2 regions of the Actinoplanes sp. NPDC049599 genome follow, and region 2 is predicted to be linked to the other one. Evidence: riboswitches for the same ligand, from Rfam matches in the RefSeq annotation. Region 2 holds a riboswitch; the other holds the start of a gene.

Region 1 (3,808 bases), on a different contig from region 2:
CACCGGGTCGCCGACGGCCTTGCCGCCCAGCACGGTGAGCTTCAGCGTGGTCGGGATGAGACCGACGTCGAAGGTGTCGGCGGTGACCGCCATGACCGTCAGCGAGACCCCGTCGACGGTGATCGAGCCCTTCTCCACCACGTAGCGGGACAGCTCGGGTGGGAGCGAGAAGCGCAGCACCTCCCACTCGTCGGCGGGCTCGCGGGCGACGATCCGGGCGACGCCGTCGACGTGGCCCTGCACCAGATGCCCGCCGAGCCGGGAGCCGACGGTCGCGGCCCGTTCCAGGTTGACCTGGCTGCCCGCGGTCAGCGCGCCCAGCGACGAGCGCCGCAGGCTCTCGCCCATCACGTCGGCGGTGAACACCCCGTCGACGTTGTCGATGACGGTCAGGCAGACGCCGTTGACCGAGATCGAGTCGCCGTGCCGCGCGTCGGAGGTGACGACGGGCCCGCGGACGGCGAGCACCGCCGAGTCGCCCCCGGCGTCGGTGAGGTACACGACCTCACCCAGTTCCTCGACGATTCCCGTGAACATCAGGCCTCCTTGGCTCGGAGCGATGCGGTGAAACGCAGGTCGGGTCCGACCCGCGTGATGTCGGTGAGGTCCAGCTCGATGGCCTCGCTGATGGTGGTGACGCCGGCGCCCACCAGCGACGGCTGGCCGGCGCCGAGCATCTTCGGGGCGATGTAGCCGACAACCTTGTCCACCAGGCCGGCCGCCAGGAAGCCGCCGGCCAGCGTGGGGCCGCCCTCCAGGAGCACGGCGCGCACGCCGCGGGCGTACAGCTCGGTGAGCAGCGCGGCCAGGTCGACCCGGCCGTCGGGACCGGCGCCGACCTCGGCCGCCGTCGCGATCCAGGTGGGTGCGGCCTGGTCGCGGATGCGGGCCTTGGCCGGGGTACGCCCGGCGGAGTCGACCACCACCCGCCAGGGCTGCTTGATGGCGAGGCTGCCGTCGCGCAGGTCGCGGACGGTGAGCTGGGGGTCGTCGGCAATGATCGTGCCGACCCCGGCGACGATCGCGTCGACCGAGCTGCGCAGCTTGTGCACGTCGCCGCGGGCGGGCGCGGAGGTGATCCACTGGCTGGTGCCGTCGGCGGCGGCCGACCGCCCGTCCAGGGTCGCCGCGTACTTCCAGGTCACGTACGGCCGGCCGCGGCGCACGGCGGTCAGCCAGGCCACGTTGCCCTCCTCGGCCTCGGCGCGGCGTACCCCGGTCTCCACCGGCACCCCGGCGTCACGCAGCGTCGCCGCCCCGCCGGCCGCGACCGGCGTCGGGTCGTCGACCGCGATGACCACCCGGGTGATGCCGGCGTTGATCAGCGCCTGGGCGCACGGGCCGGTGCGGCCGGTGTGGTTGCACGGCTCGAGCGTGACCACGGCGGTGCCGCCCCGGGCGCGCTCACCGGCCTGCGCCAGCGCCACGATCTCGGCGTGCGGCCCACCGGCGTACGCGTGGAAGCCCTCGCCGACGACCTCGCCCTCGGCGCTGAGCAGGACACAGCCGACCACCGGGTTGGGGCTGGTGGTGCCCAGGCCCCGGGCGGCCAGCGCGATAGCGCGGCCCATCGCCTCGTCGTCGGTGACCATCTGCGTTCCCTCTCCATGCGCGGTGCGAACACGCGCCGAACGAAGAGGGAAAAGGTTGCGCAACAGGACATCAGGGGACGCGTCGCGTCACCCCGGAGAGAGCACGCCGCGACGAGCCCTCGTCCTGCTCCGCGCGCTGTCTCCCATCCGGACTGTCTGACCGGTCGGCACGAGTGCCGTCCGCTCAACCGTCGGCCCTGGAGTTTCACCAGGTCCACCGTGCGTCTAGAGCCAGATCTGGCTAGACGTCCGGGTCGCGGGCTCAGCCCTGCCGGAGCAGGTCATTACCGCCGGTTCGGAATTTCACCGAGTCCCGCCAGCGCGTGGTGGGTCACCCATGAGTCTTGCACGCGAATGGCGGCTTGCCATCTCCTGGAAGGCGATCCACGTCACACGCCGGCGCCCGACGAGGGGTCCTCCGGGTCCTCCGAGTCCGCCCGGCGGCGGTCGATCGCCACGTACGAGCCCGGCTGGCTCTTGGCGACCTTCTTCATCTCGGAGGCGACCGCGACCACCATCCGGGCGTCCTCGAACCGGCGGCCCTCGGCGGTGGCCTGGGCGACGCCGATGGAGAGCGTGACCAGGGCGGCGCGCTGCTTGCTGCCGCGCCGGTCCGGCACCTCGATGTAGCCGCGCTGGGCGTCCTCGGGGTCGTACAGCTGGTCGGCGACGGTCTCGAAGTCGGTCACCGTGAACTTGGTCAGCGGCAGCACCTGGTCGGGCATGCAGATGAAGACGAAGTCGTCACCGCCGATGTGGCCCAGGAAGACCGGCGGGCGGCCGGTGGCGGCGACCGCGCGGTGCAGGCTGCCCGCCAGCGCGGTGATGAACTCGTCGCCGCGGTCGAAGCCGTACACGTCGTTGACGCTCTTGAACCGGTCGATGTCGATGTAGCCGACCGCGAAGTCCTTGCCGGTCTTCATCCGGTCCACGATCTCGCGGCGCACCCGGGCGTTGCCGGGCAGCCCGGTCAGCGGGGAGACCTCGCGGAACTCCTTGTTGCGCCGCAGCGTGGAGGAGACCCGGGCGATGAGCTCGGCGGTGTCGAACGGCTTGACCAGGTAGTCGTCCACGCCGGCGGTCAGGCCGACCACCTTGTCGACGGTCATCCCCTTGGCGGTGAGCATGATCACCGGCAGCGCCGAGGTGAGCGGCTCGGCGCGCAGCCGGCGGGTCAGCTCGACGCCGTTCATGTTCGGCATCATCCAGTCGACCACGGCCAGGTCCGGGCGGCGGCTCTCCATCACCTCCAGGGCGTGCTGGCCGTCGCGGGCCCGCATCACCTCGAAGCCGTGCACCTTGAGGTTGAACGCCACGAAGCTGGCGATGTCCTCGTCGTCGTCGACCACCAGGATCAGGTCGGGCCGCTCCTCGGGCTCCGCGGCGGTCGCGTCGACCTTGTGCCGGACCACGCCGGTGCTCATGCGTGGACCGCCGCCCGCGCGGCCAGGGCGCGCAGCTTGCGGCACGCCTCGGCGGGGTCCTCGGCGCCGTACACGGCGGTGCCCGCGACGAACGCGTCCGCACCCGCCTCGGCGGCCTGCTCGATGGTGTCGGCGGCGATGCCGCCGTCGACCTCGAGGCGGACCTCCAGGTTCTTGGCCCGGATCCGGCGGCGCACGTCACGGACCTTGTCCAGCATCTCGGGCATGAACTTCTGCCCGCCGAAGCCGGCCTTGATCGTCATGATCAGCACCGTGTCCAGATAGGGCAGCAGCTCCAGGTACGGCTCCACCGGCGTGTCCCGGTCGATGGCCAGCCCGGCCTTGGCGCCCGCCGCCCGCAGCGTCTTCGCCAGCGCCACCGGGTTCTCACAGGCCTCGGCATGGAACGTCACGTTGTACGCCCCCGCCTCGGCGTACCCGGGCGCCCAGCGCTCCGGATCCGTGATCATCAGGTGCACGTCGAACGGGATGACGGTCGCCTTGCGCAGGCTCTGCACGACCGGCAGCCCGATGGTCAGGTTCGGGACGAAATGGTTGTCCATGACGTCCACGTGCACCCAGTCCGCGGCACCCTCGATGTCGTGCACCGCGGTGGCGAGGTGCGCGAAGTCCGCGGCCAGGATGCTGGGGGCGATGATCGGCGATGACTCCACCGGTGAAGTGTATGGCCTGTTTGCCCATACCCGGGATACTCATGGGGTTCTCGGAGGGGGGTGGCATGCGAGGGACCGCGGTCCTGCTGGCGGTGCTGCTCGTCGCCGGCTGCTCCGG
Region 2 (3,808 bases):
GACCAGGCCGGCGTCCTCGAGCACCCGCAGGTGCTTGTAGACCGCCTGCAGGCTCATCCGGTACGGCTCGGCCAGCTGGCTCGCGGTCGCGTCGCCCGCGGAGAGCCGGGCCACCATGTCCCGCCGGGTGGGGTCGGCCAGCGCGGCGAAGACCCGGGTCAAGGTGTCGGCGGTCATCCGGCGCCGTCTTTCAACCTCATAGTTGAAAGACGCTAGACCGCCACCTGCCGTCCGTCAACCATCCTGGTGCGTGCAACGTTCTCGCGTTCCGCTTCCGTCATCTTCTGCGAGGGGGCCACCGGGGCCGGCCGGATCGGGGAGCGGTGCTGTGGGCGAGCGTGCGGGCCGTAGGGCGAAGGGCCGGACCCGGTCACCCCGCTGGGCGCTGTGGTGCGTGGTGATCGGCGCGCTGCTCGTGACCGGCAGCGGCGTCGCGGTGGCCGGCACCCGGGTGCTGCTCGGCACCGCCACCGCGACGGTCACCCAGCAGAACCTGCTCGGCGAGACCCGGGTGGAGACCAAGCGGGTCAGCGTCAAGGGCGCCAAGACGATCCTGCTGGTCGGGCTGGACACCCGGCCGCACCAGGACGCCGACAAGCTGATCCGGTCGGACTCGATCATCCTGCTGCACCTGCCGGCCGACCACCGCAAGGCCTACCTGGTGTCGCTGCCCCGGGACAGCTACGTGCGGATACCCGCCTTCGACAACGGCGCCCAGCGGTACGCCGGCGGCCGCAACAAGATCAACGCCGCGTTCGCGTACGGCAGCCGCGGCCTGACCGGCGACAAGGCCCTCACCGGCGGCTTCACGCTGCTGGCCAAGACGGTGCGGAAGCTGACCGGGATCACCCCGGACGCCGGCGCGATCATCGACTTCCCGGGCTTCCGCAACGTGGTCACCGTGCTCGGCAAGGTGTGCCTGACCGTCGACACCAGGACCACGTCGATCCATATCGGACACGACAACGCCACCGGCAAGGTCGCCAAGCCGTACCGGATCAACCCGGACGGCACCGTCCGGGCGAAGATCCGCGGGGTGACGCCGAACATCTACCGCAAGGGTGAGCACTGCTTCACCCCGACCGAGGCGCTGGACTTCGTCCGCCAGCGGGACCTGCTGGCCGACGGCAGCTACGACTACGGCCGGCAGCGGCACCAGCAGCAGTTCATCAAGGCGGTCATCCGGACCGTGCTGGAGAAGGGGCTGAACTCCCCGACGAAGCTGCCCGGCCTGCTCAAGGCGGTGGGCCGGACGATGACGGTCGACGACGGCGGCATCCCGCTGGCGGACTGGGCGTTCGCGCTGCGCGGCCTCCGCGCCGACGACCTGATCACCGTCAAGACCAACAACGGCACGTTCAACAGCGACGACATCCCCGGGGTGGGCAGCGCCGAGATCCTCAGCGACACGAGCATGGAGCTGCTGCGGTCGGTGCACGAGGACACCGTCGACGAGTTCGTGCTGGCCCACCCGACCTGGGTCACCCGCAGCTGAGCGGCGCGGTGGTCAGCCGACGGTCTCCATGGTGGGGGAGTCGAGGCGCTGCGGCTGCTCGCGGCGGGAGATCCGCAGCCACACCAGGAAGCCCCAGATCACGAAGCCCGCGTAGACGGCGTACAGGATCGCCGACGGGTAGTAGCCGAAGTGCAGCAGCTCCGGCACCCCGACCAGGTCCACGGCCAGCCAGCACAGCCAGAAGTCCACCCAGCCGCGGGCCATCGCGTAGGTCGCCAGCATCGAGCCGACGAAGATCCAGGAGTCGGCCAGGTAGTACCACCACGGGACCGGGAAGCCGGCGCCGATCGCGCGGAAGACGAAGAAACAGAGCACCACCGCGGCCAGGGCCAGCGGGACGAGGGCCGCCCGCTGCCGGTGCGTCGCCCACCGCGGGACGACCGCCGGGCCGCCGGCCGCGTGCCGGTTCTGCCGCCAGCGCCACCAGCCGTAGACGCTGGTGACGATGAAGAAGACCTGCCGGGACGCCTGCCCGTACAGCGGGGTGCCCTGGTCGTTGCCGAGCGCCTGGCCCAGGAAGACGGTGCACAGCAGCACGTTGCCGACGATGCCGACCGGCCACGCCCAGGCGTTGCGGCGCAGCCCGAACAGCGCCGAGCCGAGCCCGAAGGCGTTGCCGACGATCTCCCGGTAGTAGATCGCCTGGGTGTCGGTGACCTGCCACTTGGCGTCGTAGAACGCGGTGAGCAGCTGATCGAGCCAGTGCATGCCCTGCACCTCCGGGGGACAGAGGTGCACGCCGGGGAGGACCGCGCACGCGGAAAGGCCGAACCGCCCGCGCGCTGCCTCCCATCCGGACTTTCACCGTCGGTCCCGGAATTTCACCGGGTCAACCGGCCGCCGGCTGCGGTCGGGTCGCGGACTGTCACCGCCGGTTCGGAATTGCACCGACCCCGGAGCACGCTGAACGTGTCACTTGCGGTCATCGTAATCCTCCCGGCCGCCGGGCAGCTGTGACCTGCGTCGCGCCTGGACCAGGGCGCTGCGCGCGAGGGTGGCGCCGGGGGCGGCCCGCAGCCGCGCCCCGAGTTCGGCCGCCAGTTCCGGCGCCCGGCCGGCCAGCAGGTCGCGGACCGCGTCGATGATGTCCGGCGCCGACGCCGCGTTCGGGTCCAGGGCCGCGCCCAGGCCGGTGCGCTCGATCGCGGCGGCACCGGCGAACTGGTCCGTCGAGAACGGCAGCACGAGCATCGGCACGCCGCAGGTCAGCGCCTCGGTCACGCTGTTGTTGCCGCCGTGGGTGACCGCCAGCGCGGCCCGGGCCAGCAGCGCCGTCTGCGGCAGCACGTCGCGGACCAGCCAGTCCGCGCCCGGTTGCGGCAGGTCGCGGGCCGAGCCGGTGGCGACCGCCACCCGGACGTCCAGCGAGCGCAGCGCGGTCAGCACGGTGGCCAGCACGTCGCCGCGGGCCGACAGGAAGCTGCCGAAGCTGACGTAGACCAGCGGCCGGTCGTCCGCCTCCAGCCAGGCCCGGATGTCGTCGGGGACCGTCTCGGCGCGGACCGCGGAGCCGAGGAAGACGTGCGGTGGCAGCAGGGCCGTGCGGGCCGGGTCGTGCAGGGCCTCCGGGTAGTTGAACAGCAGCCGGTCGCCGTGCTCGGCGAGCGCGTCGGAGCTCAGCGGGGCGGTCCGGGACAGGCTGCGCAGCGCCACGTTCCATTCGGCGGTGAACGCGTCCCGGACGTCGCGGCAGACCCGGTGCAGCTCGGCCAGCTCGGCGGGCGGCGGGGCGAAGGCGGCCGGCCAGTCCGTCGGGTAGCCGTAGACCTCGCCGCCGACCGGCAGGGCCGAGGGGTGGCCGAGCACCACGTCGGCGTGCGGCACCCGGTCGGCGGTCAGCGCGAGCCGGGCGCTGAACGCGAGGTGGTCGACGATCACCTGGTCCGGGCGGATCGCGGCGACCGTCTCGCGGACCGCGAAACCCCGGCCGACCGGGTCCCAGAGCAGGTCCGCGCGGCGGGCCCGGGCCTGGTAGAGCAGGGTCTGCACCAGGCCGCGCCGGGTGGCGGCGAAGAAGCCGCGCAGCGTCTCGTCCTCGCCGGCCGGCTGCTGCTCGGCCCGGATCACGCCCGGGTTGGAGCCGCGGCCCAGCGGCAGCTCGGTCCACTCGAAGCCGGCCGCCCGGACGATCGGCGCGGTCGCCGGGCCGGTCGCGACGACCACCCGCTCGCCGGCGTCGCGCCACGCGGTGGCCAGGGTGGCGAGCGGGAACAGATGCGAGGCGTAGTCCGGACTGATCACCAGCAGCGTCACGGCTTGCCGTCCTCCTTGGTCACGGTGGTGTAGATGCCG

The links. Region 2 has a riboswitch for FMN ahead of ACIBQZ_RS15195 (nicotinamide riboside transporter PnuC). Riboswitches for the same ligand answer to the same signal wherever they lie in the genome.
Region 1: it holds a riboswitch for FMN, as region 2 does, so the genes downstream of both, ribD (bifunctional diaminohydroxyphosphoribosylaminopyrimidine deaminase/5-amino-6-(5-phosphoribosylamino)uracil reductase RibD) here and ACIBQZ_RS15195 (nicotinamide riboside transporter PnuC) in region 2, are expected to answer to the same signal.

Annotation. Positions count from the first base shown of each region.
Region 1 is NZ_JBITLX010000033.1:9,778-13,585, reverse strand. Features, by position in the region: gene ACIBQZ_RS36970 (riboflavin synthase) at 1-537, opposite strand, end outside; gene ribD (bifunctional diaminohydroxyphosphoribosylaminopyrimidine deaminase/5-amino-6-(5-phosphoribosylamino)uracil reductase RibD) at 537-1,592, opposite strand; FMN riboswitch at 1,724-1,917, opposite strand; gene ACIBQZ_RS36960 (response regulator) at 1,982-3,016, opposite strand; gene rpe (ribulose-phosphate 3-epimerase) at 3,013-3,690, opposite strand; gene ACIBQZ_RS36950 (septum formation family protein) at 3,756-3,808, shown strand, end outside.
Region 2 is NZ_JBITLX010000007.1:69,740-73,547, reverse strand. Features, by position in the region: gene ACIBQZ_RS15205 (ArsR/SmtB family transcription factor) at 1-177, opposite strand, end outside; gene ACIBQZ_RS15200 (LCP family protein) at 329-1,495, shown strand; gene ACIBQZ_RS15195 (nicotinamide riboside transporter PnuC) at 1,508-2,224, opposite strand; FMN riboswitch at 2,292-2,422, opposite strand; gene ACIBQZ_RS15190 (glycosyltransferase) at 2,429-3,769, opposite strand; gene ACIBQZ_RS15185 (glycosyltransferase) at 3,766-3,808, opposite strand, start outside.